DNA from 4 places in the Kocuria sp. HMSC066H03 genome. Region 3 is predicted to be linked to each of the others. Evidence: riboswitches for the same ligand, from Rfam matches in the RefSeq annotation. Region 3 holds a riboswitch; each other region holds the start of a gene.
The links. A riboswitch is a leader RNA that binds a small molecule or an ion and turns the genes downstream of it on or off. The one in region 3 is predicted to bind S-adenosylmethionine.
Positions count from the first base shown of each region.

Region 1 (7,833 bases), on a different contig from region 3:
CCGGCGTGTCACGTAGAGCCCCACGCCCACCGCGAGGCCCAGGAGCCCCGCGAGGACCAGGGTCACCGAGACCATGTAGAGCGTCTGCCCGGTTGCCTGCAGCAACTGCGGGCCGAGAGTGGACCAGTCCATTACTCGGACACCTCCTGGACCGTGGTGACCGCGCGCAGGGCCTCGATGGCCCGTGACACGGCGTCGTCGGGCCCGTCGAGGGACAGCGTGAGCGTCCCGAACGTGTGTGACTGCAGGATGGAGATCCCGCCGAACGCGATCTCGAAGGCCACGCCGTCCCGCGCGGCGTCGGAGAGCACCGAGCCGATCCTGTTGCGGTCGGTGACGTCCACGAGCACGAGCCGGCCCGGGTGCTCCGCCCGGAGCTTGGCGAGCTCGTCCTCCTGCGGCACGGTGCGCATCACGGAGGACACGAACTTGCGGGTGGTCTCCGCCCTCGGGTGCGCGAAGAGCTCCGCGGTGGTCCCGGTCTCCACGACCCGCCCGGAGTCCATGACCGCCACACGGTCGGCGACGGCGCGCACCACGTCCATCTCGTGGGTGATCAGCACGATCGTGATCCCCAGCTCACGGTTGACGCGTCGCAGCAGGCTCAGGACCTCCTGCGTGGTCTCCGGGTCCAGTGCGGACGTGGACTCGTCCGCGAGCAGCAGCTCGGGGTTGGTGGCGAGCGCTCGCGCGATGCCCACCCGCTGCTTCTGGCCGCCCGAGAGCTGCTCGGGGTAGTTGCCAGCGCGCTCGGTGAGCCCCACGAACTCGAGCAGCTCTGCCACCCGCGCCCTGCGGTCCTCCGGCTTCCACCCGGCCCGTTTGAGCGGGAACTCGATGTTGCCGGCCACGGTGCGGGACGTGAACAGGTTGAACTGCTGGAAGATCATCCCGATGTCCCGGCGGATCGGGGCCAGCTGGGTCTCGCTGCGGCCGTCCACCTGGCGGCCGGCCACCTGCAGGCTGCCGGACGTGATGGGTTCCAGGCCGTTGATGAGGCGCACCAGCGTGGACTTGCCGGCACCCGAGTAGCCGATGACGGCGAAGATCTCCCCGCGCCGGATGTCCAGGTCCACGGAGTCCACGGCGGTGACCGTGCGCGTGCGGCGCTTGGAGCCGGTCACGAAGACCTTGCTGACGTCCCGGAAGCTGACCAGTGTCTGCGCCTCGGGCGCCGGGCTCACTTGCTCTGCCCCTTGAGGTCCTCGGAGTAGCGGGACAGCAGGTCCTTGAGCTCCTGCTGGTCCACCTCGGTGGGCACCGCGGTGCCCTTGGTCTCCTGCTTCTCGGCCTCCAGCACCTTGTCGTCGTAGTAGAAACCCGCAACCTTCTTGAGGGTCTCGTTCTCCGCATTGGCCTGCGTGGCGGCGAAGATGTTGTCGTACACCTTGGCGCTGTCCGCGGTGGGGTCGTCCTGGGCCAGTGCCTTGTTCGGGTCCAGCCCGGCGCGGTCCAGGAAGTCGTTGTTCACCACGGAGGCGGCCACGGAATCCATGGACAGCACGGTCTGCTCCGCGGAGACGGGGCGGACCTTCACCTTGGACTTCTCGGTGTCCACGTCCTGCTCGGTGGGGGCGATCGTGTCCTTGGTGAAGGTCACCAGGCCCTGCTGCTCCAGCAGGCTCAGCGCCCGGGAGAGGTTGATGGAGTCGTTGGGAACGGCGATCTCGTCCCCGTCCTTGAAGTCGGCCACGGACTTCACGGACTTGGAGTACAGCCCCAGCGGGAAGATGGACGTGGAGCCCACGGGGGTGATCGTGTCACCCGAGTTGTTGTTGTAGTCCGCCAGGTAGGCGATGTGCTGGAACCAGTTCATGTCGATGTCCCCGCTCTTCAGGGCGGGATTCGGCTGGCTGTAGTCGCTGAAGTCCACGAACTCCACGGTGACGTCGTTCTGCGCCGCCACCTCCTTGAACGCATCCTGGACGGGGGTGGCGCCCACGATGCCGATGGTGATCTTGCCGTCGGCCATGGGATCGGTGTTCTCGGGGCCGCCGCACGCGGTGAGGGTCAGGCCCAGGGTGGTGGCCAGTACAACGGGGATCAGGCGCTTGCTTCGCACGGTGATGCCTTTCCAGGGTCGGGATACGGATGCGCGGAGCAAACAGTCCCACCTGGATGAGGGCAATGATCAGACACGTGCCATTCGAGGAAAACCGCACTTGCCGTGATCTGTTCGAACCGCGGCCGGATGGTCATCTGGGGCACCCCGCTACGGGAGAGGGTTGCCGTCCGGCCAGCCAGAGCTTCGCGCCGGATCTCGTCATCCGCCCAGAACTGTAGCACGGTGCTCGCAGGTTCCCGTACCGCCGGACGACGCCGCCCGGTCCGCCCCCGTCCGCACGGCGTCATCGCGTGCCACGGCGCACCCCGGGGCCGCGCCTGGCTCCCTCCCCCCCCTCGAGCGCCCCCCCGGGCATGGCGACGCCCGCAGTGGGAGTTCGGACTGGCAGACCGGTTCAGCGACCTCCCGCGATCCGTTCGTCCGCGCGCGCCCTGGCCCACGTCTCCGCCTCGAGCACGTCCTCCAGGCGGGGTTCGCGCACGCCGTCGTGCTCGTCGACCACGCGCGAGACCAGCTCGACGATCTGCAGGAATCCGAGCTCCCCGCGGTGGAACGCGTGCACCGCCTGCTCGTTCGCGGCGTTGAACACCGCGGGCCACGTGCCGCCGAGCCCCCCGGCGTGCTTGATCAGCTCCACGGCGGGGAAGGCCTCGGCGTCCAGCGGCTCGAAGGTCCACTCGGCGGCGCGCGTCCAGTCGCACGCGGCGGCCGCACCCGTGACCCGGTGGGGCCACGCGATGCCCAGCGCGATCGGCAGCCGCATGTCCGGCGGCGAGGCCTGCGCGAGAGTGGAGCCGTCCGTGAACTGGACCATGGAGTGCACCACGGACTGGGGGTGGACCGTCACGTCGATCCGCTCGAGCGGGACGTCGAAGAGCAGGCTGGCCTCGAGCACCTCGAGGGCCTTGTTGACCAGGGTCGCGGAATTCGTGGTGACCATGGGGCCCATGTCCCAGGTGGGGTGCCGCAGGGCCTGCTCGGGGCTCACGTGGGCCAGCTGCTCCCGGGTCATGCCGCGAAACGGTCCCCCGGACGCCGTGAGCACCAGACGGTCCACCTCCCCGGCCGTCCCGGAGCGCAGCGCCTGGGCGATCGCGGAGTGCTCGGAGTCCACGGGGATCAGCGCATCCGTGAGACCCGTGGCCGCGGCGGCCGCCGTGACCAGCGGACCGCCCGCGATCAACGACTCCTTGTTGGCGAGCGCCACCCGGCGCCCGACCTCCAGGGCCGCCAGCGTGGGCTCCAGACCGATGCTTCCGGTGATGCCGTTGAGGACCACGTCCGCGCCCTCCCACGCGGCCACCTGTGCGGCGGCTCGGGGGCCGTGGAGGATCTCGGGCCGCGGCGCCGGGGAGCGTGCCGCCCGGGCGGCGTCGTCGATCAGCTCACCCAGCCGGGCGGCGTCCTGCGCGGACCCGCTGGTGGCGACGGCCGCCACGCTGAAGTCCACCGCCTGCTGCGCGAGGAGCTCGAGGTGGCCCGCACCCGCGGCGAGGGCGAGGACCTCGAAGGGCGGGTGGGTGGCTCCGCTCTCCGGACGGGCCAGGCGGGCGGCGGCTCCGACCACCTCGAGCGCCTGCGTGCCGATGGACCCCGTGGAGCCGAGAACCACCAGACGGCGGGGAGCCTCACGGGTGGCGCGGTCGAGGTCGGGAGTCATGGCTGCGGAGGTCATGGCACCAGTATGACGCGCCCGTCCGACCAGGCCTTCCCCGCCCAGGGTTCTGGCACGCCCGAGATCCGCCCTAGCCACCGGGGGTTGTCGTCACGGCCCTGGACAGACGGCAAGGGCGCCACCCGAGGGTGACGCCCTTGCCCAATGGTCCTCTCGGACCCGTGCGTGTCAGCGGCGACGGCCGACGACGAAGCCGTAGATCAGCAGCACGATGATCGCGCCCACGATGGACGTGATGATGGTGCCGAAGCTGATGCCGTCGATGCCGTTGCTCAGACCCGGGATGAACGACCCGAGCCAGCCGCCCAGCAGGGCGCCCACGATGCCGAGGATCATGGTGACGATGATCCCGCCACCCTGCTTGCCCGGCAGGATCAGCTTGGCGAGAGCGCCAGCGATGATGCCGAGGATGATCCAGCTGAAAATGCCCATTTCTCCACCTCAAGTTTTCGTTGCAAACGCGTGCGGTTGCCCGCAGTCGCTCTGGTCAGCGAACCGTCGCTCAGTGTACTACCAGTTTGGGGGTCTATGGGCTCCGGTGCACCGCGGCGGCCCCTGAAAACCGGGGCCGTCGCGGTGGAGTCAGTGCGAGACGGCCTTCTCGGCGCCCACACCTGTGAGGGAACGCACTTCCATCTCGGACTGCTTGAGGGGATCCTCACGGCGCCGCTCGGTCACCGATCCCAGGAAGCCCAGCAGGAACGAGGCTGGGATGGAGATGATGCCCGGGTTGGACAGCGGGTAGATGGCGAAGTCCGCACCGGGGATCATGGAGGTCTCCGAGCCGGACATCACCGGCGAGAAGACGATCAGCACCACGGAGAGGATCAGCCCGCCGTACATGGACCACACGGCCCCGCGGGTGGTGAAGCGCTTCCAGTACAGGGAGTACAGGATGGTCGGGAGGTTGGCGGAGGCCGCAACCGCGAAGGCCAGAGCCACGAGGAATGCCACGTTCTGCCCCTGGGCGCCGATGCCGCCGGCGATGGAGATCAGGCCGATGACCACCACGGTGGTCTTGGCCACGCGCAGCTCCTGGCGCGGGTCCGAGTTCCCCTTCTTGATCACGGAGGTGTAGATGTCGTGCGCGAAGGACGCCGACGCCGTGATGGCCAGTCCCGCGACCACGGCCAGGATGGTGGCGAACGCGACCGCCGCGATCAGACCCATGAGCACCGATCCACCGAGCTCGTAGGCCAGCAGGGGTGCGGCGGAGTTCACTCCCCCGGGTGCGCTCTTGATCCGGTCCGCTCCGATGAGGGCGGAGGCGCCGAAGCCGAGCACCAGGGTGAAGAGGTAGAACATGCCGATCAGGGTGATGGCCCACACCACGGACTTGCGGGCCTCCTTGGCCGTGGGGACCGTGTAGAAGCGCATGAGCACGTGGGGCAGCCCCGCCGCGCCGAGCACGAGCGCGAGTCCGAGGGAGATGAAGTCCAGCTTGGAGATCTCGCTCACTCCGTACTTCAGTCCGGGCTCGAGCATCGCGGGGTTGTTGTTGGTCTCCACCGCGGCACCCATGATGGCGGAGAGGTTGAAGCCGAACATCGCGAGGATCCACACCGTCATGACGGCCACGCCGGTCACGAGCAGACACGCCTTGATGATCTGCACCCAGGTGGTGCCCTTCATTCCACCCACAAGCACATAGACGATCATGATGACGCCCACGATCACGATCACCAGTGACTGGCCAGCCTTGGAGCTGATGCCCAGCAGGAGGGACACGAGCGCACCCGCGCCCGCCATCTGCGCCAGAAGGTAGAAGAAGGTGACCGCCAGCGTAGAAATGGAGGCCGCCACACGGACCGGGCGCTGGCGCAGCCGGAACGAGAGGACGTCCGCCATGGTGAACTTGCCCGTGTTGCGCAGCGGCTCCGCGATGAGCAGCAGCGCCACGAGCCACGCGACGAAGAAACCGATCGAGTAGAGGAACCCGTCGTAGCCCTGCAGGGCGATGGCCCCCACGATGCCCAGGAACGACGCCGCGGAGAGGTAGTCACCGGCAATGGCCAGCCCGTTCTGCGTTCCGGAGAAGGAGCGTCCGCCGGCGTAGTAGTCGGCCGCCGTGGCGGTGGACTTGGACGCCCGGATCACCACCACCAGCGTGACGAGCACGAAGCCCAGGAAGATCGAGATGTTGATCGCGGGGTTGCCCACGGTCGCGGAGCTCTCCTGCGCGAGGTGCACCGCAGGCAGGGACATGGCGGGAACGGCGATCATGGCCGGACCTCCTGGTCGGTCTCGGTCTGCTTGTCGAGGGATGCCTCGAGCTCCTCGCGCAGCGCCGTGGCCTGCGGGTCGAGGGTGCGGTTGGCGAACGCGACGTACGCCGCGGTGATGCCGAACGTGGTGACGAACTGCAGCAGCCCGAGGACGAGCCCCAGGTTGATGTTGCCCGCCACCGGGGTGGACATGAAGCCGGGAGCGTAGATGGCCAGCACCACGTAGAGCAGGTACCAGACCAGGAACGCCACGGCCATGGGGAACACGAAGGACCGGTGGGTCTTGCGCAGGCGCTGGAACTGCTCCGAGCGCTGCACCGCGGGGAAGTCGATGACGAAGGCTGCCGGGGAGCCGTTCGGGTCGACCGAGGACGTGGATGCCATGAGTGCCTCCTAGTGTGATGAGCACCACACTAGGAGTTGTGTATCCAAAGACACAAGAGGTGGCGGAAAACTGCTGCAACAATCCTTGAAATTACGGGCGATTCACTGGCAGTCCATGCAGATCGTCCGACACTGTGTATACAGAATCGCCGGTCAGGCGCCCCTGCCGCGCACCGCGAGCACGAACTCCACCGCGCGGTCCAGGAAGGCGTCCACCTGCTGCTCCTCGTAGCACCGCTGGCCCTGGGCCGGGCGGAACACCGCGTGGCGCAGGAGCTCGGGAGAGACGTCCTCACCGCTGCGCAGCTCCGCCACCAGGCGGTCGCACAGGACGTCCACCTCTGCCGCGGAGTACCCCTGGGTGCGGTGCTTGCGGGGGCGGCGGAAGCGTTCGGAGTGGGGCCGGTTGAGCCGTCCCAGCAGCAGCCCGCCCAGCCACTCCACGTGCTCGTTCCACCGCTGCTCGCCGTGCTCCTCGATGAACACGGTGCGCTCGCGCTCGAACAGCTCGTCCTCCAGCACGTCCAGGTGCGCGTCCACGGCCGCGGGGTCGTAGCCGCCGCGGGCGCGGTCGAAGACCCGCTCGCGCAGCTGCCGACTGCCCATGCGCCGGTCCCCCACCGCGTGGGAGCCCGTGGCCGAGTCGGTGCCCTCGCCGGCGGGGGTGCGGGCGGCGGAATCCACCCGCACGGAGGTGGGCACGGGCTCGGAGGCCGCGGGCGGCGTCGTGGTGGCGCGCAGGGCGTCGAGGCGGTCCAGGAGGTCGTCCACCTGGGCGGTGTCGTAGCCCCACAGCCGGTCGCCGCAGCGGGGGAAACGGTCCTGAGATGTCATGCGAGCCCTTTCGAGAACGAGATCGGGACCGGTCACGCGCGGTGACCGGCCCCGGCAGCGGTGCCCCGGCGTGGCGTCAGGCCAGGGCGCTGAACAGTTCGAAGATGACGTAGCCGGTGATCACCGCGAACAGGATCGAGTCGATCCGGTCCATCACACCGCCGTGGCCCGGCAGCAGGGTCCCCATGTCCTTGATCCCGATCTCGCGCTTGATCATGGACTCGGAGAAGTCCCCCACCGTGGAGACTGCCACGATGGCCACGGCCAGCACCGCACCCTGCCACCACGGCATCTCCAGCAGGAACTCGGCGCACAGCACACCCACCACCACGGCGCCGCCCACGGAGCCGGCGAAACCCTCCCAGGACTTCTTGGGCGAGATCCTGGGAGCCATGGGGTGCTTGCCCCACACCACCCCCACCGCGTAGCCGAAGGTGTCGGAGCTGATGGCCAGGAGAATGACCGTGAGCACCTTCCGGGAGCCGTCCGGCGAGTGGTAGAGCAGCACCGCGGTGCTCAGCAGGAAGGACGCCCACACCAGGGCGAACACGGATCCCATGATCGAGAGCATCATGCCGTGCCGCGGCCCGAAGGCGCGCCACACCACCACGAGCGTCACCGCGAGCACGAGCGCCATGGACAGTGCCTCG
Region 1 is NZ_KV807503.1:292,076-299,908, reverse strand. Features, by position in the region: gene HMPREF2833_RS01265 (methionine ABC transporter permease) at 1-132, opposite strand, end outside; gene HMPREF2833_RS01260 (methionine ABC transporter ATP-binding protein) at 132-1,184, opposite strand; gene HMPREF2833_RS01255 (MetQ/NlpA family ABC transporter substrate-binding protein) at 1,181-2,062, opposite strand; SAM riboswitch class IV at 2,154-2,268, opposite strand; gene dxr (1-deoxy-D-xylulose-5-phosphate reductoisomerase) at 2,460-3,740, opposite strand; gene HMPREF2833_RS01245 (GlsB/YeaQ/YmgE family stress response membrane protein) at 3,909-4,172, opposite strand; gene HMPREF2833_RS01240 (solute symporter family protein) at 4,323-5,963, opposite strand; gene HMPREF2833_RS01235 (DUF485 domain-containing protein) at 5,960-6,349, opposite strand; gene HMPREF2833_RS01230 (DivIVA domain-containing protein) at 6,503-7,183, opposite strand; gene HMPREF2833_RS01225 (phosphatidate cytidylyltransferase) at 7,260-7,833, opposite strand, start outside.
Region 1: linked by a shared signal. The riboswitch ahead of HMPREF2833_RS01255 (MetQ/NlpA family ABC transporter substrate-binding protein) and the one ahead of HMPREF2833_RS02970 (hypothetical protein) in region 3 are both predicted to bind S-adenosylmethionine.

Region 2 (7,833 bases), 160 kb from region 3:
TGGTGACATCTGCATCCAGAGCCTCGATTGCGTCCAGCACGGTCTCGAACTCGGAGTAGCAGAGGTGGGTGTGGATCTGCGTGTCGGTGGCGGCAGCGCCGGTGGCCAGCCGGAACGCACCTACGGACCAGTCGAGGTAGGCCGGGCGGTCCGTCTCGCGCAGCGGCAGCAGCTCCCGCAGGGCGGGCTCGTCCACCTGCACCACGGCGGTACCGGCGGCTTCGAGGTCGGTGATCTCGTCCCGCAGCGCCAGTGCCACCTGATCGGCCACCTCGGCCGCGGGGACGTCGTCGCGCACGAAGGACCACGCGAGAATCGTGACCGGACCCGTGAGCATGCCCTTCACAGGACGGTCGGTGAGCGACGCCGCGTAGCGCGTCCAGTCCACGGTGATGGGCACGCGCCGGGAGACGTCCCCGAACAGGATGGACGGGCGTGTGCACCGCGAGCCGTAGGACTGCACCCAGCCGTGGCGGGTGGTCGCGAAGCCCTCCAGGGACTCCGCGAAGTACTGGACCATGTCGTTGCGCTCCGCCTCTCCGTGCACCAGCACGTCCAGCCCCAGCTCCTCCTGGGCGCGCACCGCGCGGGCGATCTCGGACCGGATGGCCTCCCAGTAGGCGGCGCCGTCCAGGCGACCCGCCCGGTGGGCGGCGCGGGCCGCCCGGATCTCGGCGGTCTGCGGGAAGGAGCCGATGGTCGTGGTGGGCAGCAGCGGCAGCCTCAGCCGCTCCTGCTGCGCCGCCCGGCGTTCAGCCGCTGAGGGGCGCCGTCGGTCCTCCGGGGAGACGGCCGCGGTGCGCTCGCGGATCTCGGGGCGGCGCGTCGCGGGGTGGGCGGCCCGGGCCTTGCGGATGCGGGTGTCGGTCTCCAGGGCCTCGCTGATCTCCTTCCAGCCGTGCTCGACGCCGCGCGCCAGCTCGACGACCTCGCTCACCTTCTGGTCCGCGAACGCCACCCAGCTGCGCACGTCCGGGTCCAGTTCGGTCTCCCGGGTGACGTCGTGCGGGACGTGCAGCAGCGGCGTCGCCGTGCCCACCGCCACGGGGCCGCGGGCCGCGGCACGCAACCGGTCCAGGGTGTCCGTGGCGCCCGCCAGGTTCGTGCGCCACACGGTGCGTCCGCCCACGACGCCGCCCACCACCGGACGCTCTCCCCACGCCTCGAGGGCGGTGGCCGAGGGGACGTCCCCGCGGTCGAGGTCCACGGCGAGGGCGTCCACGCCCGTGCGGGCCAGCGCCAGGTGGGCGTCCTGGCCGGCGTCCCCGTAGCCCACGGTCACCAGCACCGAGGGGTGGTCGGACAGGGCGGTCAGCCGCGTGTACGCGGTGGTCACCGCGGAGAGGATCCGCTCGCGGGACGCGCCCCAGCCGTCCGCGGCGAGAGCGGGTTCGTCCAGCTGCACCCACGGCACACCGGCCGCGTGCAGAGAGCTGAGGATCGAGACGTACTGGGCCAGGACGTCGTCGAGCCCGGCCAGGGGGTCCACCCGAGCGCCGTGGGCCACGGGGGTTTCCGGGCGCGAGAGCAGCAGGAAGGTCACGGGGCCCACCAGCACGGGGCGGGTCCGCACGCCGGTGCGCCGCTGGGTGTCCCTGTACCGGGAGACCAGGCTCTCCGGGTGCGCCCGCAGGGCGGTGCCCGGATCGAGCTCGGGGACGTAGTAGTGGTAGTTGGTGTCGAACCACTTGGTCAGCTCCAGCGGCTCCCGATCGTCCGTCCCCCGGGACAGGGCCGTGATCAGCTCGATCCCTCGCTCGGTGTCCGGCGCGGCGGGGAGGAGGCCCTCCGCCCGGAACCGGGCCGGCACGGCACCCAGGGCGAGTGCGGTGTCCAGGACGTGGTCCACGGCGAAGCCCTCGGACGGCACCGCGCAGTCCTGCGTGAGCCCCAGCTCGCGCAGCCTGAGGGTCGTGCGCTCCCGGAGGTCGCCGAGGGTGTCCAGGACGGTCTGGGCCGGGTGCCGTGCGGGATCCGCCCAGTGGGCCTCGAGTGCCCGCTTGAGTTCCCGGTCCGGGCCGATGCGCGGGTAGCCCAGGATCGTGGCGCTGGGCAGGGGGGTGGAATTCGTGACGGTCATGATCTCTCCTCGCGAGGGTTGGTGTGGTGGCGTGAACAGGGTGTGAGGCAGCCGCGTCGCGGGTGGGCCGGCGACGGTGCTGTACGGGGTCACTGGGCGTGACTGGTGCGGCGGGCGTACCGGGGCACGTGCTCCAGCGCGCGTGGGCAGAGCCGTGCGTGCGGCTCCGCGGTGGGCGGGGCGCACGACGCCGCACGGTCAGGCCGCGGGGCTGCGGCCCCGGTACTCGCGGGCCGCGTCCCGCACGCGCAGGTGCTCCAGGATGGTGAGCGCCGCGTCCGGGCGGTTGAACGTGTAGAGGTGGAAGCCGGCGCAGCCCAGGTCCAGGAGGTCGTCGATCAGCGACAGCGTGGCCGCGGTGCCCCGGTGCCGCAGCTCCTCGGGGGAGTCCGCGGTGAGGAACCGGGTGAGCCGCTCGGGAACGGGCACTCCGGTGATCTCCGTCATCCGCTGCAACCGTTTCGGGTTGGTCAGGGGCATGAGACCCGCGACCACCGGGATGTGGATCCCCTCGGAGCGCGCCCGCTCCAGGAACGACGCGTAGTCCTCGGGCTCGTAGAGCACCTGCGTGATCGCGTAGTCCGCCCCTGCCTCCTGCTTCTCCCACAGGGACGCGAGATCCGCCTCGGGGTCACGCCCCCGGGCGGGGGACGGGTAGCACGCCACCGACACGGACAGCGGCCGAGTCCCGGGGCGGAACCCGTCCCCGAAACGACGCCGCTCGACGTCCCGGATGAGCCGCACCAGCTCCGAGGCCCGGCCGATCCCACCGGGCGGGGTCCGCCACTGCCCGGCGCCCAGGGGCGGGTCCCCGCGCAGCGCGAGGAGGTCCCGGACGCCGTCGTCCAGCAGCTGCTCCACCGAACGCTCCAGCCCCGCGCGGTCGGTGCCCCCGCACGTGAAGTGGGCCATCACGGGGGTCCTGGTGGTGCGGCGCAGATGGCGCAGCGCCTCGCGGGACACACCACGACCACCCGAGTGGCCGTGCGTGACGGAGAAGAAGTCGGGCCCGGCCTGGGCCATGGCGTCGATGCTGCGCCACACGGTGTCCGGGTCCGCGGTGGGGCGGGGCGGGAACACCTCGAAGGAGACGAGCGTGGAGCGCCGGGGGCGGCGCACCAGCCAGGACGTGCCCGCGGGCGGTTCGGAGGAGGTCGTCCCGGCGGCGGGGGCCACGGGAGTGGCTGCGGCGGCGGGGTGGCCGCCTGGCGCGGGAGCGGACTGGTCCGCGGCGCGGGGCGCGGCCACGAGCTTCGGCCTGTCCTCGGCGCGGGCGGTCGGCGGTGTGACGGGCATCTGAGAAAACCTCCGGCGGTAGGACGCCGGAGGTGGACCCCGTGCGCCGTACTTGCCAGCCACGCGGTTGCGCGGCGGCCGGATCGTCATCTGGGGCACCCCACTACAGCAGGAGGGTTGCCGCCCGGCCAGCCAGAGCTTTTCGCCGGGTCTCATGATCCTTTGGTGGGTGAGACGGTAGCACGAGGGCCCCGCGCCGTGGAAGGCGCACGGCCCGGAACGGCGTGTCCCCGGGGCCGGACCCCGGGGACACACGCGTGTTCAGCGCCCGACCACGACCTCCAGGTTCTCGCCGGAGGCGGGGTCGAAGAAGCACGTCTCCCGGGCGTTCGGCCGCACGTGGATCGTGGATCCAGCCTCCATCTGCAGGAACTTGTCCACGCGGACGGTCGCGCGGCCCTTCTCCAGCCGCATGGCGCGGGCGTCCTCGGTCCCGGGGTCCGAGGTGCCCGGCAGCACGCAGTGGATGAACGCCTCGGAGCCGAGCTTCTCCACCAGGTGGACCCGCAGGGGCAGAGCGGGGGTCCCCGGCGCGTCACCCTCGCCCGTGATCTCCCACGACTCCGGACGGACACCCACGGTCACGGTGTCCCGCACGTGCGCCGAGAACTCGGCCGGCACGGGCACCCGCAGCCCGCTCGCGGCGTCGAGGACCGCGTGGCCGTCCCGGACGGGGACGTCGTGCACGATCGTCATGGCCGGCGACCCGATGAAACGGGCCACGAACACGTTCGCGGGGTGCTCGTAGAGGTGGATCGGATCGGCCACCTGCTGCAGCTGTCCGTCGCGCAGCACGGCCACGCGGTCGCCCATGGTCATGGCCTCGACCTGGTCGTGGGTCACGTAGATGGTGGTGACCCCCAGCTCCCGCTGGAGGTCCGCGATCTGGGCGCGGGTGGACACGCGCAGCGTGGCATCCAGGTTGGACAGCGGCTCGTCCATGCACCACACCTTGGGGTTGCGCACGATCGAGCGGCCCATGGCCACACGCTGCCGCTGGCCCCCGGACATGGCCGCGGGACGCTTGTCCATGAGGGGCCCGAGCTCCAGCATGGCGGCGGCGCGCTCCACCCGCTGCTCGATCTCGGCGCGGTCCAGCTTCTCGTTCTCCAGCGCGAAGGACATGTTCTGCCGCGCGGTCATGTTGGGGTACAGGGCGTAGGACTGGAACACCATGGCCACGTCCCGGTCGCGGGCCCGGGTGCCCGTGACGTCGCGGCCGTCGATGAACACGGCCCCCTCGTCCACGGGCTCGAGACCGGCGAGCATCCGCATGGCCGTGGACTTGCCGCTGCCGGAGGGGCCCACCAGGACCAGGAGCTCACCGTCACGGATGCTGAGATCGAGCTGGGACACCGCCGGGGGCTTGCCCGGGTCGAAGATGCGGGATGCGTGCTTGTACTCGACGGTGGCCATGGTGCTCCTCAGGCTCTCGGATGGTGACGGTGGGGACGGAATCGGCGCTCCGGCGTGACGGCGGCTGCGGGCACGCCGTGGCGCTCAGTGGTGCGGGGGCCGTTCGGGGCGGGCCCCGGATGGCGGCCCCGAGAGGGGCCGCCACCCGCGGAGGATCACAGCTTGGGCTTGATGTCCGAGTCGATGATCTTCTGGGTCTCGTCCTGCAGCTGCTGGAAGACCGTCTTGACGTCCTCGCCGCCGAACGTGATGCGGTCCAGCGCGCCGCCGATCCGCTGACCGCCGCCGGAGACGAACACGCGGGCCGCGTCCTGCGGCTGGGTGTTCTCGTTCAGCTGCTTGATCGCGGTCATGGCGTTGGGGTTCTCGTCGAGGAACTTCTTCTCCTCGGGCTTGTCCATGGCGTCCTTGCGCACAGGCATGTAGCCGGTGGCCTGGGTGAACGTGATCGTGTTGTCGGTGTTCGTCATGAAGTCGATGAACTTGGCGGCGGTGAGCTTGCGCTCGTCGCTGATGCCGTTGGGGATCGCCAGGCCGGCGCCACCGGTGGCGCAGCCGGGCTTCGGGCCGGGCAGGTAGGTGGTGTAGAAGTCGAACGTGGCGGCCTCCTTGAGGCCACCCAGGGAGCCCGTGGACTCCAGCAGGGTCGCACCGCTGCCGATCCCGAAGTCGTTGGCGCCGTCCTGGACGATCTTGATGTGCCCCTCCGCCACGTGCTTCTTGAGGTACTCGCCGGCCTTGATGGAGTTCTCCTCGGTGAAGGTGGCGGTCCAGTCACGGGAGTAGGCACCCCCGAACGTCCAGATCATGCCCTGGAAGTACCAGTCCATGTAGTTGGCACCGTCCGGGAGGATCAGCGCCGGTTTGCCGCCGTTGGCCTTGACCAGCTGGGGCGCCCACTGGGCGAACTCGTCCCACGTGCGGGGCCCGCGGTCCGTGGGCAGACCGGCCTTCTGCATCATGTCCTTGTTGAAGTACATGATGCAGGTGGAGCGGGCGTACGGCGCGCAGTAGTGCTTGTCGTTGAAGTTGTAGTCCTCGCGCAGCGTGTCCACGTAGGTGCTGGAGTCGATCCCGGCCTTCTGCCACAGGTCGTCCAGCGGGGTCACGGCCTCGTTCAGGGCGAAGTTGAACCAGTTCACGTCCGACGCCACGAACACGTCCGGGAGGTCCCCGCCCGCGAGAGCCGCGTTGACCTTCTGCGCCACCTCTTCGTAGTCGGCACCGCCGTCGATCAGCTCGGCCGGGGTGTCGGGGTTGGCCGAGTTCCACGCGTCGATGAGCTTCTGCTCCAGGCTCTTGGAGCTGGCAGGGTGGTTGGACCAGAACTGCAGTGGGCCGGAGGCCTCCTGTCCGCCGGAGGAGCTTCCGCCTCCGGTGCCGGCGCAGCCGGACAGGGCCACGGCGGCGGTTCCGAGGCCCAGCAGGCCGAGGGCGTGGCGACGTGAGAGTTCCATGTGTGCTTCTTCCTTCAGGAGGTGGTGGATGTGCTGGAGGGTGGTGTGTGGAGGGTCAGCCCTTGACCGCGCCCGCCGTCAGACCCTTGATCATGTGGCGCTGCAGCAGGATGAACACGATGATCATGGGGACGGTCGCGATGACCGTCCCGGCCATCACCGGGCCCCAGTTGCTCAGGCCCTCGTTGTTCTGCAGCTGGGTGAGGCCGATGGGAAGCGGGGCCACGGCATCCGTGTCGGACATCAGGAACGGCCAGAGGTACTGGTTCCACTCGGTCACCACGGTGATGAGGATGAAGGCGATCAGCGTGGGCCAGGACATGGGCAGCACCACGCGGAACAGCTTGCGCAGGAAGCCGGTGCCGTCCATCTCCGCGGCCTCCATGACCTCGCGGGGCAGGCTCAGGAAGTGGTTGCGCATGAGGAACGTCCCGAAGGCCACCCCGGCCAGGGGGATGATGATGCCCTGGAACGTGTCGCGCCAGCCCAGCTCCGCCACGAGCGCGTAGTTGGAGATGATCGTGATCTGGCTCGGCACCATGAGGGACGCGATGACGAACAGGAACAGCACCTTCCGCCCCGGGAACTCGAGGAACGCGAAGGCATAGGCAGTGAGCACGCCCAGCACCACCTCGATCACGGTCAGGACCGTGGTGATGATGATCGAGTTGCGCAGGTACTGGCCGAAGTTGACCGTCTCGAACACGTAGCGGTAGTTCTCCGGCGCTAAGGGGCTGGGCCACCACGTGATGGGGTCGGAGTAGATGTCCGAGTGCTCCTTGAGCGACGTGATGATGATGAAGTACACCGGGACCGCCACGACCGCGAAGGCGAACGCCATGGCCAGGTAGCCGAGAATGCGGGACATCTTCATGAGAACTGCTCACTCCGCTCTTGGAAGCGCACCTGAACGGCGGTGATCACCAGGACGATCAGGAACATGATGGTGGCGACCGCGGCGCCGTAGCCCGCCCGGTTGTTGACGAACGTCTCCTGGTAGACCTGGTAGACCATCGTGGTGGTGGACGTGCCGAAGGGGCCGCCGCCGGTCATGACCTGGATGATGTCGAAGACCTGGAACGAGTTCAGCAGCACGGTGATGGACAGGAAGAACGTGGTGGGCCGCAGCTGGGGCAGCGTGATCCGCCAGAAGCGGCGCCAGGCCGGTGTGCCGTCGATCTCGGCGGCCTCGTCCAGGTCGGTGCGCCGTGCCTGCAGGGCGGCCAGGTAGATCACGAAGGTGTAGCCCAGGTTCTTCCACACGTAGGTGACCGTGATCATGAACAGGGCCCAGCCCGGCTCCTGGTAGAAGTTGGGCGAGTCCACGCCCACCCGGCGCAGCAGGTCCTGCACCAGCCCGTAGCTGGGGTCGAAGACGAACTGGAACGCCACGCCCACGGCCGCGCCGGAGATCACGTACGGCGCGAAGACGAAGGAGCGGACGAAGCCGCGGGCCCTGAGCTTCTGGTCCAGCAGCAGCGCGAGCGCGAGCCCCAGGACCATGGAGCCCACCACGGCGAACCCCGTGAACACCACGGTGTTCCAGAGGATCTGCCAGCTGACGGGGTCCTTGAACCACTCCAC
Region 2 is NZ_KV807505.1:933-8,765, forward strand. Features, by position in the region: gene metE (5-methyltetrahydropteroyltriglutamate--homocysteine S-methyltransferase) at 1-2,080, opposite strand, end outside; gene HMPREF2833_RS02250 (methylenetetrahydrofolate reductase) at 2,279-3,376, opposite strand; SAM riboswitch class IV at 3,420-3,536, opposite strand; gene HMPREF2833_RS02255 (ABC transporter ATP-binding protein) at 3,638-4,792, opposite strand; gene HMPREF2833_RS02260 (ABC transporter substrate-binding protein) at 4,948-6,249, opposite strand; gene HMPREF2833_RS02265 (carbohydrate ABC transporter permease) at 6,305-7,123, opposite strand; gene HMPREF2833_RS02270 (carbohydrate ABC transporter permease) at 7,120-7,833, opposite strand, start outside.
Region 2: linked by a shared signal. The riboswitch ahead of HMPREF2833_RS02250 (methylenetetrahydrofolate reductase) and the one ahead of HMPREF2833_RS02970 (hypothetical protein) in region 3 are both predicted to bind S-adenosylmethionine.

Region 3 (7,833 bases):
GCTCGGCCACCCGTCCGAGGATCCGCACGGGGACGCGATCCCCTCACGGGACGGGGTGGTCACCCCCGCCCCGGCCGTTCCGCTCGCGGACGTGACCCGCCCGGAGCCCGTTCGGGTCACGCGCGTCTCGGACGAGAGTCCCGAGACCCTGCGGGTGCTCGCGGACGCGGGGATCCGGCCGGGCGCGGTGCTGCGGGTGCTCCCGGGTCCGGCCCGCAGCGCCACGGTGCGGGTGCGCGTGGCCGCAGGGGGAACGACGCCGGGCGGTGGCCTTCTCGGTGACGGCTCGCCCGTCACGGGGGATACGGACCTGCCGGGGGACAGCTGCTCCGTCGCGCCGGACACTCGCGTTCCGGGGGGCGGCTCGCCCGCCGCTCGGCACATGCGGAGACCGACCGGCACCGCGGGGACGGACGCGCCCGGTGGCGAGGCTGTGGACCTCGGCATCCTCGTGGCGGAGGCCGTCTGGGTGCAGGCGCTCACCCACGCGAGCTGACCGGAACGGACGCTCCCCGGGCCGGCCGCGGACAGCGTCAGCCTCGCGCTGGACCGGCCGTCGCCTCCCCGGACAGTGGGTTCCCCTGCCATGTCCGGCGCCGTCGCGGGCCCTCAAGGTGAACAGCAGGTGACCGGAACATGTCCTACCCTTGAAGAAACACGAACGCGAACGCGGCGGCACACCATGCCCGGGCCGCGGCGGTGCGGACTGGCACCGGATGATCCAGGAACACGAGGTCCAGACATGTCCGAGGGTTTTCTGCGCGTGGGCAGGCGGCTGGGCCGCTGGACGGGCCGCGGGCTGTGCTACGGCCTGATCTGGCTGGGGCTCACCCTGCTCGCGGCGGGCGGGATCATCCGGCACTACTGGGGCCAGATCTCGGTGGGGCAGATGCGCATGAACCTGATGTCCGTGCAGACGGACGGTGGCGGCGGGTCCGTGGTGTGGATCTCCGTGCTGGTCATCGGGGTCCTTCCCGTCCTGGTCACCGTGGGCATCGCCCTCGCGCGTCGGGCGTGGCTCCGCAGAGCACGACGCGAGCACGGCACCCGGCCGCCCCGCGGCGTCGTGCGCTCCGCCTCCGCCGTGACCGTGGCGGCGGTGTTCGTGGCCGGGAGCACGAGTTTCGCGTCCGCGGTGGACCTGCCCCAGTACGTGAAGGCCGTGAAGTCCCCGCACGACATCGGCTCCAAGTACGTCCAGCCCACCATCACGAGTGACGCGGACAAGCGGAACATGGTGGTCATCTACCTGGAGTCCGGGGAGGCCACGCTCGCGGACGACGAGCTGTTCGAGAAGAACGCCTTCGCTCCGCTCGAGGACGTCACCCGGCCCGAGGACGGGTGGCGCAGCGTCGAGGACTTCCAGCAGTACGAGGGCGGTGGCTGGACCATGGCCGGGATCGCCTCCACGCAGTGCGGGATCCCGCTCAAGGAGTCGGGTGACGCAGGCTCCGCCGACATCGGCGCCGGGCAGGAGCAGTACCTGGGCGGCGTGACCTGCCTGGGGGACGTGCTGCAGAACCACGGGTACACGAACACGTTCCTGGGCGGGGCCAACTCCTCCTTCGCGGGCAAGGACACGTTCCTGCGAAGCCACGGCTACACCGAGGACAAGGGTCTGGAGGACTGGCGCGCGGCGGGCGAGCCCGCGGAGAACTTCCGCAGCGACTGGGGCCTGAGCGACGAGCGGCTCATGGCCCACGCCAAGGACGAGGTGGACCGTCTGCACGCCGAGTCCGAGCGCACGGGCCAGCCGTTCAACCTGTCCATGCTGACCCTGGACACCCACGAACCCGTCCACGTCTACGACTCGTGCGACGTGGACACCCAGAACCAGGTGACCTCCGTGTTCGCGTGCTCCATGACCCAGGTGGCCGGGTTCGTGGAGCACATGAAGTCCCAGGGCTACCTGGAGGACACGTCCGTGGTGATCATGGGCGACCACCTCAAGCACATGAGCGCGGGGGACGCCTTCCACGAGCAGCTGGACCACCACCCCAACCGCACCGTGTTCAACCGCGTGTGGATCCCGGGCGAGACCGCCGGGCAGCCCCTGCGGGCCGGCGCGGACCAGCTGTCCATGTACCCCACCCTCCTGGAGGCGGCGGGCCTCTCGGTGCACGACGGCGCTGCGGGCCTCGGCACGTCCGTCCGGCAGCAGGAGCCTCCCCAGGGCTCGGCGCAGGCGATGGACCCGGAGGAGTACCAGCAGCTGCTGGACTCGCGCTCCGCGGACTTCTACTCCCGGGCGTGGGACCCCGAGAACCCGGTGGGATGACCCCCTGACCTCTCCGGAGGGGCGCCCGGCAGCGGGATCCGGCTCGCGGGCCGCACAGGGCCGCCAGGACGCGAGTCCCCGGGGCGGACCCCGTGGTGCCCGCCGCGTGGTCCGAGGCGCTGGACGACACTGCTCGCGGGGCTACGCCCCGCTGGGTGTCCCCTCCGCCGCATGCATCCCGCCGGCCAGCCCGGCACGGATGCGGCCGGTCGTCTCCCGGGCGCGCGTGCGCGCAGAGCCGGCCTCGTCCCGGGCGCGGCGGGCGGCGCGGTAGGCCGTGTAGCGGGGGCTGCTCACGGGAACGTCCCACGTGCCGCCCAGGGCCACGTCCGCACCGCCGAAGGAGCGTTTGAACGCGCTGAACCCGGTCCACGGGTGGGTGGGATCGCTCAACGGGGCAATCCCGAAGAGGTCGCCGATCGCGAGACCCTGCTCGGCGGCGTCGAGCAGCGCCTGGGCGATGAGCGGCTGGTTGGGGCGCAGCTTGCGCATGCTCGCGTCCATGCCGGAGTGGGCGAAGATCCGGGTGGTGGGGGAGTCGTAGGTCAGCAGCGCGCTGACCACGGTGCCGTCCACGGAGCTCGTGTAGGCCGTGGAGTTGCCCGTGGCGCCCAGGCTGCGGGCGGCGGTGCGGAGGTAGTCCTCGCTGTGGGCCGTGAACCCCTTGCGCCCGGCGGTGCGGTGCTGCAGCTCGATCACCGCCTCGGCGGCGTCCGGGTGGGAGTCCGAGGCCAGGGTGATGCCCTTGTCCCGGTGGCGCCGCCACAGGTTGCGGTTGGTGCCCGTCATGGCGGCCAGGATCTGCTCCGGCTCGCGGGTGAGATCCACCCAGCGCGTGTACGCGGGCTGGATGTCCCGCGGGGACGGCCGCGCTCCGAGCCGGCGCAGACCCGCGGCGATCGCCGGTGCCGTGGCGTTCTGCCGCTGCACGGCTGCCGCGAAGGCCGTGCCCACCGGGGACGGCATCTGCGGCTCCACCCGCAACCACGCCACGGAGTGATCATGCGCGGCGTACCGCAGCTCGCGCAGCGCCTCCGGCAGAAGCTCGGGGTGCGCCAGGACCGGGCCGTACGGGGTGTACCAGACCACCCCGGCCCGGGAGCGCTCCTCGACGACGAGGGCGTGCCACCCGGCCCCGTCAAGAGTGTGAGTGCGTCGCGAGAGACCAGCCTGGAAGTGCTGCCAGGGCTCGGCCTGCAGCACGCTGGACGGGCCGAGAAGTGTGCGGGGGTCCGGTTGGGCGTGGGTGTGCCTCATGCGGGTTGCTCATCCTTGAGTGTCTGCCCCCGCTGCGAGGGATCGTCCTGGGGTCGCGGGGGTCGATCCTCATTAGATAGCCAACCTGACCGACCCGCAACATCACCCGTGCGGCGTGTTCCCATGTGACGACGGCGTGTCCAGTGGCAGCAGCCGGTGGAACGTGCCTACGCCTGCGCCCCGCAGGACGTTCGGGTCACGGGACGGTCCGCGCGGCGGGTCAGAAGTCGCGCGAGTCCTCCGGTGCTGATTCCGGGGCGATGCGCTGCAGGTGCACCCGCCGGGTGATCCGGATGCTGGGTCGGACCAGCATGAGTGCGCTGCCCAGCACGAACAGCCACGTCCCGGCGTAGACGGTGGCGTCCTGGAAGAAGAGGATCGAACCCACCAGGAAGATCAGGCCGATCAGGATGTCGTTGACGATCGACAGGGTCTCGTACCGGCCACGGATGACCAGCTCGCGGTGCCCCACACGGACCTCGATCGGCTTGGCGGCCCTGGACAGGGAGTCGGAGGTGGCGCTGGCGGAGGGAGTCACTGCTCGGTTCCTTTCACGAAGGCGCAGACCGGGCGGGCCGGCGGGAACGGCCGGTGGGTCACGCCTGCGGCGCGCACCACCGGCCGACCAGCCTACGGGAGGAGCCGGCGGCTCAGCACGCGGCGTGCTCGCCGCCGGTGTCCTCCCCTTCCCATGCCCAGGGCGTCACTGCCCCTCGACCACTGCCGGGTGCAGCAGGGCGAGCCTGCCCTGTGAAGTCGGCACGGTGGCGAGTGACGTCCCAGGATCGAACGACGCCGCGGCCCCGCTGTGCTGCAGCGTGTGGAACCGCTCCAGCAGCGCGGGGTCGTGGCACCACCAGGTCCGGGTGCTGCCGTCCGGGAACGTGGCCTGCACCGTGTTCCCGTGCGGGGCGCCCAGGTCCACCCGGACCCACCGGTCCTGGTTCCCGGAAGCCAGGCGGGCCTGGATGTAGTGAGCGTTGTGCCCCGGGTGGTAGCTCCGGCAGACGGGGTGTCCCTCCGCGTGGACGCACGGGTGTTCGGGAGTGGGAGCAGAGTTGCTCATAATGGTGACCTTTCGCAGACTTCCGCGCGGCGGGTGCCGGGCGGCGGATCTTCCTCCGGGGGCACCGGGTGCGAACAACCGGTTGCCAGCCGACCAGCCGGAGGGCTGATGGTCGGGCTTCTTGATCCGGGAACATCACAGCACAGCGCTCCGACACGCACAAGCGTCTGCGCCGTTCGGTCACGACGAGGGGCCGCCGAGCGGCACGGGAGAACCCCGTACCGCTCGGCGGCCCCTGCGCAGCAGGCCGGGTGCGGGAGGCCCGCACCACGGCCCTCAGCCGATGACCGAGTCCACCAGAGCCTTGGCCTCCTGCTGCACCTGCTTCAGGTGCTCCTCGCCCTTGAAGGACTCCGCGTAGATCTTGTAGACGTCCTCCGTGCCGGAGGGGCGGGCCGCGAACCACGCGTTCTCCGTGGTGACCTTGAGCCCGCCGATCGCCGCACCGTTGCCGGGGGCCTCCGTGAGCTTGGCGGTGATGGGCTCACCGGCCAGGGTGTCCGCGGTGACCTGCTCCGCGGAGAGCTTCTTCAGCGCCGCCTTCTGCTCGCGGTTCGCCGGGGCGTCGATGCGCTGGTACACGGGGTCCCCGAACTGCTCCGTGAGCTCCCGGTAGCGCTGGGAGGGGGTTGTGCCGGTGGTGGCGGTCATCTCCGCGGCCAGCAGCGCCAGGATGATGCCGTCCTTGTCCGTGGTCCACACGGAGCCGTCCCTGCGCAGGAACGAGGCACCGGCGGACTCCTCCCCGCCGAAGCCGATGGAGCCGTCCAGCAGACCCGGCACGAACCACTTGAAGCCCACGGGCACCTCGTCTAGGCGGCGACCCAGGGACTGCGCCACGCGGTCGATGATCGAGGAGGACACCAGGGTCTTGCCCACCCCGGCGTCACCGCGCCAGCCGTCGCGCGTGCGGTAGAGGTAGTCGATGGCCACCGCGAGGTAGTGGTTGGGGTTCATGAGCCCGGCATCCGGGGTCACGATGCCGTGGCGGTCGCTGTCCGCGTCGTTGCCCGTGGCGATGTCGTACTTGTCCCGGGCCCCGATCAGAGAGGCCATGGCCGAGGGGGAGGAGCAGTCCATGCGGATCTTCTCGTCCCAGTCCAGGGTCATGAACGCCCACTGCGGGTCCACGGTGGGGTTCACGACCTCCAGGTTCAGCCCGAAGCGCTCGCCGATCTCCTGCCAGTACGCCACCGAGGCCGAGCCCATGGGGTCCGCGCCGATGCGCACCCCCGCGGCCTTGATGGCGTCCAGGTCGATGATCTCCGGCAACGTGGAGACGTAGCTGTCCAGGAAGTCGAACGTGCCGGTGGTCTCCGCGGCCTTCGCCTCCTCCAGGGGCACGCGCCGCACGCCCTCCAGGCCCGCCTCGATCAGCTCGTTGGCGCGGTCCGCGATCCACCCGGTGGCGTCCGTGTCCGCGGGGCCGCCGTGCGGGGGGTTGTACTTGAAACCGCCGTCCGTGGGCGGGTTGTGGGACGGGGTGATCACGATCCCGTCCGCGCGGTCCTCGGGCCCGGACGCGTTGTACGTGAGGATCGCGTGGGACAGCGCCGGGGTGGGCGTGAAACCGTCCCGGGAGTCCAGCAGGGTGCGCACACCGTTGGCGGCGAGCACCTGCAGCGCGGTGTCCTGCGCGGGCCCGGACAACGCGTGGGTGTCCTTGCCCATGAACAGCGGGCCGGTGATGCCCTGCCCGGCGCGGTACTCCACGATCGCCTGCGTGATCGCAGCGATGTGGTCCTCGTTGAACGAGGTCTTCAGCGAGGAACCGCGGTGCCCGGAGGTTCCGAACACCACCCGCTGGTCCGGGTTCCCGGCATCCGGCGTGCGGTCGAAGTACGCCGCCACGAGGTCGTCGATGTCCACGAGGTCACTGGGTTGGGCAACGGTGCCCGCACGGTTGGTCATGCCACCAACCTAGTCCCGAAAGCGCGCCCCGTCAGGCCGTGCGCCGCTCGGTTTCGGGCCCCGCCCCCGCCCCGGCGGACGACGACGCCGCGCGGCCACCTCCCGCGCCGAACCGCCGTTGCCCGCGGGGAGACGGCGCGGCGTGGACGCCACGAGCCCTTGCGCAGACCGGGCCGCGCCGTCGGTGTGACCGCGGAGCCCAGGACCGGTGGGCCGTCAGCAGACCGGTGGGCGGGCGCCGGACCGGGCTGCGGCCCTCCGTGGGCGGGTGCGCTCAGGCGACGAGGTGCGCGTGCGGCGTCGTGGGCGGGTCCAGCTGGGCGGCCAGCGCGAGCAGCTGCGCCTCACCGGACGCGCGCCCCACGAGCTGGACGCCCATGGGCACCGGGCCCGGGTATCCGCCGGTCTCGGGGATGCGCCACGTGGTGGGCACCGTGATCGCGGGCAGCCCGATCACGTTCACCACCGATGTCCACGGCGTGTACTGGCACTGGCGCCTGTAGTCCTGGTCCGCGCCCGCCGGATCCGCGATGTCGAAGCCCTCGTGGAACCACCCCACCGGCCGTGGCGGCATGGCCAGGGCCGGCGTGAGGATCATGTCGAACCGGGAGAACTGGCGGATGAGGTCCGCCTCGATCCCGCGCAGCACGGCGAAGGCGTCCGCGAGCTCCACCGCGGTGCGGGACAGGGCACGCTCGCGGAACGAGCGGGCCAGCCCGGTGAGCAGGTGCTCGGCGCCGTCGAGCGGCAGCTGGCCCATGGCAGTGGTCCACAGCCGCGAGAAGGCTTCGGGGTAGGCGGGGTCGTAGTGGATGTCAGCATCCTCCACGGTGTGGCCCAGCGCCTCGAGCGCGCGGATCCCCTCGTCCAGCGCGGCCCGCGCCTCCGGGGACACCGTGATCTTGTACGTGGCGTCGAAGGGCGAGGCCGTGCTCACGCCGATGCGCAGGGGGCGGTCTCCCCAGGGGAGGTCTCCCGCCCGGGCGCGCTCCACAACAGCGGCGAACGAGGGCTCCGGCACGGCCACCACGGGCCGGTCGATCCGCTCGCGGCCCGGCGTGTGGCACAGCACGTCCAGGAGCAGGGCGGCGTCCGCGGCGGTGCGGGTGATGGGTCCGTTGACCCCCAGCTGCCCGACGTTGGACAGGGCGTCGCTGCTGGGCACCCTGCCCCGGTTCGGTTTGAGCCCGATGAGCCCGCACGCCGCGGCGGGAATCCGCACGGAACCGCCGCCGTCCGAGCCGATGGCCGCGGGGAGGATGCCAGCGGCCACAGCGGCGGCCTGGCCACCGGAGGAGCCGCCCGCCGAGCAGTCCAGGGC
Region 3 is NZ_KV807505.1:164,103-171,935, forward strand. Features, by position in the region: gene HMPREF2833_RS02950 (metal-dependent transcriptional regulator) at 1-496, shown strand, start outside; gene HMPREF2833_RS02955 (LTA synthase family protein) at 743-2,278, shown strand; gene HMPREF2833_RS02960 (lipid II:glycine glycyltransferase FemX) at 2,420-3,535, opposite strand; gene HMPREF2833_RS02965 (YrhK family protein) at 3,756-4,073, opposite strand; gene HMPREF2833_RS02970 (hypothetical protein) at 4,239-4,601, opposite strand; SAM riboswitch class IV at 4,613-4,728, opposite strand; gene pgm (phosphoglucomutase (alpha-D-glucose-1,6-bisphosphate-dependent)) at 4,878-6,512, opposite strand; gene HMPREF2833_RS02980 (amidase) at 6,787-7,833, opposite strand, start outside.

Region 4 (7,833 bases), on a different contig from region 3:
ATGCACACCACGTCCGGGTCGAGGGCCGCGGCGAGCTCCAGGGCCTCCTCGCCGTCCGCGGCCTCTCCCACCACCTCCATGTCCTCCTGCGACGTGAGGATGGCGGAGAAGCCGAGGCGAATCAGCGGCTGGTCGTCCACGAGCAGGACACGCAGGCTCACGGCATGACCTCCTGCGGGGCGTGGACGGGCACCGTGGCCCGCACGAGCCAGCCGCCGTCCGCCTTGGGGCCCGCGTCCAGTGTGCCGCCCATCGACGCCATCCGTTCCTCCATGCCGATCAGGCCCGTGCCCGTGCCGTGGGCGGCCGGTTTCCCTGGCCGGGCGCCGCGCCCGTTGTCGCTGATCTCCAGCTCCACGCGGCTGGCCTCCGTGCGCAGCCGCACCGTGACGACCGCCCGTGGCCCGGCGTGCTTGCGGGCGTTGGTGAGCCCCTCCTGTGCCGTGCGGTACAGCGCCAGCTGGGCCGGCGGCGGCAGCTGCGGCTCCGGGCCGATCCGCTTGAGCACTGCGTCCTGGCCGATCGCCCGGGCGTCGGCCACGAGTGCCTCGAGGTCGGAGAGCCGGGGCACGGAGTCGGGGGCCTCCTCGCCGTCGCGCAGGGTGTGGACCATGGTCTTGAGCTCGGTCACGGCCTCCCGTGCGGAGGACTCCACACCGCGCAGGTGCTCGGCGGCGGCGCGGGGATCCTGAGACATGGTGAGGCGCGCCGTCCCGGCCTGGACGCCCATGGCCGTGACGTGGTGGGCCACTACGTCGTGCAGCTCGCGGGCGATCCTGAGCCGTTCGAGGCTCACGGCCTGCTCCGCGAGCCGCTCCTGCTGCTGCCGGATCTCGGCGTGGGCGGCCTCGAGCTCCTGCCGCTCGATGGCCGCGTTCCACGCCCCGTCGCCGAAGACCCACGCCCCGGCGAAGTAGGCGATGTTCACGACGAACTGGATCGCGGCGATCGCCATGTAGGCGTTGACGCCGCGCTCACCCACCTCCGGATCCGTGAACTGCTCCACGGTGCTCCAGCCCAGCCACACCGCCATCCCCACGGCCACGGCGGCGCGGGACCACGTGGCGCGACGGCGGTCCGGGCACCAGGCCCCCACGGAGTAGAAGCCCAGGAACAGCACCACCTGGGAGGCGTACATCTCGATCCCGACCCACGTGACCAGCGCGAAGTACACGAAGGACACCGCCACCATCACTGCCACGGGGAAGCGACGCCGCCATGCGAGCGGGGTGGCCAGCACGACGGCGCCCAGGGCAACCCACCCGACATCCGCCTTCCACGGGACCGACTGCACGAAGTCGGAGAGGTACACCAGCTCGACGCCGGCCAGGGCCAGCACGCCGGCACCCCGGGCATCCCGCCAGCGCCACCCCGGCGGCAGGGCGCGGTGGGGCGGGGAGGTGTCCGGGGCGGGGTGCATGGGTTCACCCTACCGAGGTCGCTCGCGGGGCTGTCCGGGTGCACCACGCACAATGGTGGGGTGATCGCCTCCCTCGACACCTCGCCCCGTGTGCCGCGCGCCGACCTCCGCATGCAGATCCTGCTGGTGCTCGGGGTGTCCCTGGGCGCTTCCGCGGTGTACTCGGTGCTGGACCTCGTGGAGATGGCGGTGCAGTCCTCGATCGCGGAGAGCTCCACCACGCTCAACCAGCCCCTCAGCCCGGTTCCGGTGATCGACGCGCTGCGGCGCCTCACCAGCATCTGCTTCGCAATCGTGCCCGTGGTGCTCGCCCTGTGGTTCCTGGCGGGAACCACCTCCCGCATCCCCGCGGTCCTGCGCGGCATCGGTGCGGACGCGCGCCGCCCGGGGCACGACGCCGCCCGGGGCCTCGCGCTGTTCGCCGTGATGGGCGGTGGGACCCTCGTGCTCTACCAGGCCGGGCGGGCGCTCGGGATCACGGCGGAGATCACCACGTCCACCCTGGAGAACACGTGGTGGACGGTTCCGCTGCTGCTGCTCACCGCCCTGCGGCACGCGCTCGTGGAGGAGATCATCGTGGTGGCGTTCCTCGCGGAACGGATGCGGCGGCTGGGCCGCTCGTGGTGGACGGTGGCGATCGTGTCCTCGGTGCTCCGGGCGAGCTACCACCTGTACCAGGGGGTGGGACCGGCGCTGGGCAACCTGGTCATGGGGCTCGTGTTCGTGTGGTGCTACCGCCGGTACGGGCGTGTGATGCCGCTTCTGGTCGCGCACTTCCTGCTGGACGCAGTCGGCTTCCTCGCACCGCAGCTCCTGGCGGGCTGACCGCCTGGGTGGGTGGCGGCGTCGTGCCCCGCCGGATCAGATGGTGACGGGCCCGTCCGGCGTGCCGAAGGTGACCGCCATGAGACCGGGCGTGCCGTGGGGAGCGGACCACGTGACGTCCACCGAGCGCAGGACGTCCTCCACAGGGCCACCGAGCCAGTCCGTGACGCGCTCGGGGGAGCCGGCGATGTCCATGCCGGTCAGCCGGACGTCCGTGAGCCGCGCCTGGGAGGGGTGCATCTCGTCCGCGGAGTCGAAGTGGATCATGAACGGCAGCTGCGGATCCGCGATCAGGCCCTTGACGCCGATCTGGTGCCAGTCCAGGCGGCGGCCGTCCGGGAAGATCCGGCCGCCCGGCACGGAGGGGCGGCCCAGTTTCTGCTCGAACGGGGCGAGGTCCGGGACCTCCACGACCCACCCGAGCCAGCCGCCGCCAGCCTCCGAACGCGCGCGGACGGCCTGACCGAACGGCGCCTTGTCCGCGGCGGGGTGCTCCAGGACGGTCACGACCTCCACGTACTGGTGGTCCGTGAGCGGCAGGATCATGTTCTGCGTGCCGAACCGGGGGTGCACGCCGCCCTTCACGGGCTCGATCCCCAGGCGGTCCGCTATCCGCTCGGTGGTGGCCTCCAGCCCGTCCGGCTGCGCTGCGAAGGAAACGTGGTCCAGCTTCATGCAGTCATGGTGGCACCCGTCACACGGGGGTCCAAATCGGCGGGTGCAACACTGCGGACACCGAACTTGACGCGGCGGCCCCCCGGTTCCCACACTTGAGGTCTAGGTCACGAGAGTCAGCGCCAAGCCCCAGCTTGCTGACCGGCAACCCTCCCTACCGCGGCGGGGTGCCCTGGGTGAAGACCTGGCCGTGACGTCGTCCGACGTCCACGGCAAGCGCGGGCCACCGGTCGCCCGTTCGTACGGGCACCGTGCGGACGGTCGCCTGGCCCCTGATCCTTCCGAGAAGGAGCACGGCCATGAGCACTGCACCCACCCCCGACAACTCCCAGGACTGGGCGTTCGAGACCCGCCAGATCCACGCGGGCCAGAACCCCGACCCCGTGACGGGTTCGCGGGCGTTGCCCATCCACCAGACCTCGTCCTTCGTGTTCCCGGATGCGGACACGGCCGCCGCGCGCTTCGCGCTGCAGGACATGGGCCCCATCTACTCCCGCCTGACCAACCCCACCACCGAGGTGGTGGAGAAGCGCCTCGCCTCGCTGGAGGGCGGGGTGGGAGCCCTGATGGTCTCCTCCGGGCAGGCCGCGGCCACGCTCGCGGTGCTCAACCTGGGCGGAGCGGGAACGCACGTGGTGGCCAGCCCGTCCCTCTACGGCGGCTCCTACAACCTGCTCAAGCACACGCTGCCGCGCCTGGGCGTGGAGACCACCTTCGTGGCGGACCCGGACGACCCCCAGCAGTGGCGGGACGCCGTGCGCCCCACCACCGTGGCGTTCTTCGGGGAGATGATCCCCAACCCCCGCAACGACGTCCTGGACGTGGAGACCGTTGCCGGGATCGCCCACGAGGCCGGGGTGCCGCTGATCGTGGACAACACAGTGGCCACCCCGTACCTGGTGCGGCCCATCGAGTGGGGCGCGGACATCGTGCTGCACTCGGGCACCAAGTTCCTGGGCGGGCACGGCACCGCGATCGGTGGGTTCATCGTGGACGCCGGGCGCTTCGACTACGGCGCGGACCCGGAGCGGTTCCCGGGCTTCAACCAGCCGGACCCCACCTACAACGGTCTGGTGTACGCCCGTGACCTGGGCGCGGACGGCGCCTTCGGCGTGAACCTCTCCTACGTCCTGAAGGCCCGGGTGCAGCTGCTGCGGGACTTGGGCACGTCCATCTCCCCGTTCAACGCGTTCCTCATCGAGCAGGGGATCGAGACCCTGTCCCTGCGCGTGGAGCGCCACGTGGCCAACGCCCAGCGGGTGTCCGAGTGGCTCGAGTCCCGCCCCGAGGTGCGCTCGGTGTCCTACGCGGGGCTGCCGTCCTCGCCGTGGCACGAGCGCGCGCGGAAGTACGCACCGCGCGGGGCGGGTTCCGTGCTCGGCTTCGTGCTGGAGGGCGGCAAGGAGGCGGGGATCGCGTTCGTGGACGCGCTGAGCCTGCACTCCCACGTGGCGAACATCGGGGACGTGCGGTCCCTGGTGATCCACCCGGCGTCGACGACGCACGCGCAGCTCTCCGAGGACGAGCAGCTCGCGGCGGGCGTGGAGCCGGGCTTCGTGCGGCTCTCGGTGGGCACCGAGGGGATCGAGGACATCCTGGCGGACCTGGAAGCGGGGTTCGCAGCGGTGGCCGCGGCACCGGGCACCCAGGAGTCGACCCACGAGCGGGGCGATCGGGACCCGGCGACCTCACCGGCGGACCGGCCCCTGGGAAGCATGGAGCCGATCGCGGACGCCGGTGCGGAGCCCGCCGCGGCTGCCGGGACCGGCGCGGAAGGCGGCCCTGCGGCGTCGTCGACGGCGCGTGCGGACGTGGCCGCCGAGCCCGCGGCATGACCGTGGTGCAGACAGCCCCGGCGGTGCGCCGGGACGGTGTGGTGCGGGCCGCAGAGATCGGGGAGCTCACCCCGGAGTCCGGGTTCCGGCTGCCGGACGTGCGCCTGGCCTACGAGACGTGGGGTGAGCTGGCCCCGGACGGCTCCAACGCGGTGCTGGTCGAGCACGCGCTCACGGGCGACTCGCACGCGGCGCGCGGCACGGCCGTGGGGTACGGGGACACAGCGCCCTTCGACATGGCCGGGCACCGTGTCGCGGCGGACACCGGCGGCTGGTGGGACGGGCTCATCGGACCGGGAGCGGCCATCGACACCACCCGCTGGTTCGTGGTGTGCGCGAACATCCTGGGCGGCTGCCACGGCAGCACCGGCCCGGCGAGCCTCGCGCCGGACGCCGCACCGTGGGGCTCGCGCTTCCCACGCGTCACCGTGCGGGACACCGTGGCCGCGGAGGCGCGGCTCGCGGACCGGCTCGGGATCCGGCGGTGGCGGCTCGTGGTGGGCGGTTCGATGGGCGGTGCCCGCGCGCTGGAGTGGGCGGTGTGCCACCCGGAGCGGGTGGCGGCGTGCGCGGTGATCGCCGCGAACGCCCGGGTCAGTGCTGAGCAGCTCGCGTGGGGCCGCACCCAGGCGCTCGCGATCCGGCAGGACCCGCACTTCCGCGGCGGGGACTACTACGGAGGCCCGCACCCCGCCGAAGGACTCGGCCTCGCGCGGCGGATCGCGCACATCACCTACCGCAGCGCGCACGAGCTCGCCGCGCGCTTCGGCCGGGAGGCGCAGGGCGGAAGCGCGTCGGGGGACGACGCCGGGATCGCGGACGCCACCGGTCCCCGGGGCGGCTGGGGTGCTGCTCGCCCGCACCGCACCGTGGACCGGGGGCGCTACCGGGTGGAGAGCTACCTGGACCACCAGGCGCTCAAGCTCGTGACCCGTTTCGACGCGAACGCGTACCTCAGTGTCAACGAGACGCTGATGTCCCACGACGTCGCCCGGGGCCGCGGCAGCCTCCGGCATGCCCTCGCCCGCACCCGCTGCGAGTGGCTCGTGGCGGCGGTGGACTCGGACCGGCTGTTCCCGCCCGAGGAGTCCGCCGAGCTCGCGGCCACACTGCCGGGTGAGCACGAGGTGCACACCATCACCTCACCGAGCGGTCACGACGGCTTCCTGCTGGAGACCCCGCAGGTGGGCCGGCTGCTGCGGGCCACGGTGCTGCGGGACTGAGCTGGCGGGCGGCTCGAAGACTGGCGGGGGATGGCATGGGCTGCATGACGTTCATGTCATCCCGCGGGGGCGTGCCAACGGATGCAGGCCCGTTGCCATGGTGGGAGTCCAGTGTCATGCTCTCCCACATGCAGCCCCAGACACTCCTTGCCGCCTATGACTCGCAGCTGCGTGGCGCGGCTGAAGTGGCCGACGCGCCCGTCGTGGTGAAGATCGGTCCCGTCCTCGCTGCGGTCTTTCCTGAGCGTCACCGAGCATTCGTCACCCATGCCCCGTTTCCCACGGCCGAATCAGAACTGGATGACCTGATAGCCAGTGTGGTTTCCAAGTTCGCCTCGGACTCTCGGGTGGACCACATCTCGTGGAAAACCCGAGCACATGACCGCCTGCCCTCCCTGGTCGCCACGCTTCAGCACCACGGATTCGCTCTCGGAGAACCGGAGACGGTCATGGCGGGCGAGGCGGATGTGCTCATCTCCGCGGCCGCCGGCCCGGAGCAGCTTCGTGGCTACACGGTGGAACGAGCGGTAACGGAAGCGTCATTGCGAGAAGCGGAGAATCTTGCTGGTCGGGTTTTTGGGGACTCCCCGGAAAGGATGCGACTGCAGGAAGACGAGCTGGTCGAGCGGTGGCGCAGCGCCCCTGAATCGTTCGAGATGTGGGTGGTACGTGATGAGGACGGCCACGTGGTGTGCTCCGGCCGCTCCGAGTTCCCGGAGCGAACCGACTTCGCAGGACTGTGGGGCGGCGCGTGCCTCGGAGGCCATCGCGGGCGCGGGCTGTACCGAGCCCTGGTGGTCCAGCGGGCCCGCTCGGCCCGGCACCGAGGGCGGACACTGATCCACGTCGACTGCAGCGAGTACTCGCGGCCCATTTTGGAACGGGCAGGCCTGCTTCCCCTCACCACGGTACGGTCAGCCACCCGTGCCTGCCCCTGACCGCGGTGGGCATGCCCTTGCCATCATCCACGCTACGGCTGCTAACGCAGTCCGTGCATGCGCAGTCCCCACTTGAGAGGAATCCCGGCGTTACTGGTGATATCGCCAGCGAGCGACCTCAGTCGAATCGGTGCACAACGACCGGCTGCTCCCGCCGTTCCTGTTCTCCTGCCGCGGCACTATGGCCGCGGCGACATATCGAGTTCCGCACCAAAATAACGACAAGAAGCGACAGGGGCAAGGGGAGGAGGGCGAAATGGTCTCCGAAGGGCTGGAACATAATGCGTGCCACTAAAAATACGGCCACGCCGACGGAAAGAGGTACAAGCAGTATCCTGAGCCGTTCGGTTCGCCTGTGGTCATGCCCGAGTGGGCTTCCGTGAAGGTTGTTCTCGGACGTCCCACGACCATATGCCGCCGATCCCGTCTTTCCACCCGCCTCGTGTAGTTTTCGGGTCATTGCTTACCAGTGTAGCCGGAATGTAATTCCGACTTCATATTTCTCGCTGTGAACGGCTCCCGCCGGCCTTGTACCGTCTGCGGATGGATAAGGTGACCGCCCATGCGGGTGGCCGTCGGCGGTTGCCGGGCGTCCAACGAGCTGGTTTCGCCGGGCGCGGCCACAAAATACGGCACCCGCACCCCGGAGGTGGGTTCTAGCGATCCCCGCAGCACCCTGAATTTCAGGGAGTTGCGGGGATCGTGTTGTCAGATGAGTTGAAGGTGGCGTTTTTCCAGGCGCTGGAACGTGGGGATGGCAGCATCACAGTGGCTGCTCGCGATGTTGGTGTGAACCGGAATACCGCATACGGCTGGGCACGTAAAGCAGGGATCCGTGGTCGCGGGATCCCCAGCACCGGGCCGCACCCGCGGAAGGACGAGTACTTTCAGCTCAGGGCCGGAGGCCTCTCGCGGCG
Region 4 is NZ_KV807503.1:238,270-246,102, forward strand. Features, by position in the region: gene HMPREF2833_RS00995 (response regulator transcription factor) at 1-161, opposite strand, end outside; gene HMPREF2833_RS01000 (sensor histidine kinase) at 158-1,420, opposite strand; gene HMPREF2833_RS01005 (CPBP family intramembrane glutamic endopeptidase) at 1,481-2,245, shown strand; gene HMPREF2833_RS01010 (VOC family protein) at 2,282-2,920, opposite strand; SAM riboswitch class IV at 3,026-3,145, shown strand; gene HMPREF2833_RS01015 (bifunctional o-acetylhomoserine/o-acetylserine sulfhydrylase) at 3,220-4,755, shown strand; gene HMPREF2833_RS01020 (homoserine O-acetyltransferase MetX) at 4,752-5,978, shown strand; gene HMPREF2833_RS01025 (GNAT family N-acetyltransferase) at 6,095-6,916, shown strand.
Region 4: linked by a shared signal. The riboswitch ahead of HMPREF2833_RS01015 (bifunctional o-acetylhomoserine/o-acetylserine sulfhydrylase) and the one ahead of HMPREF2833_RS02970 (hypothetical protein) in region 3 are both predicted to bind S-adenosylmethionine.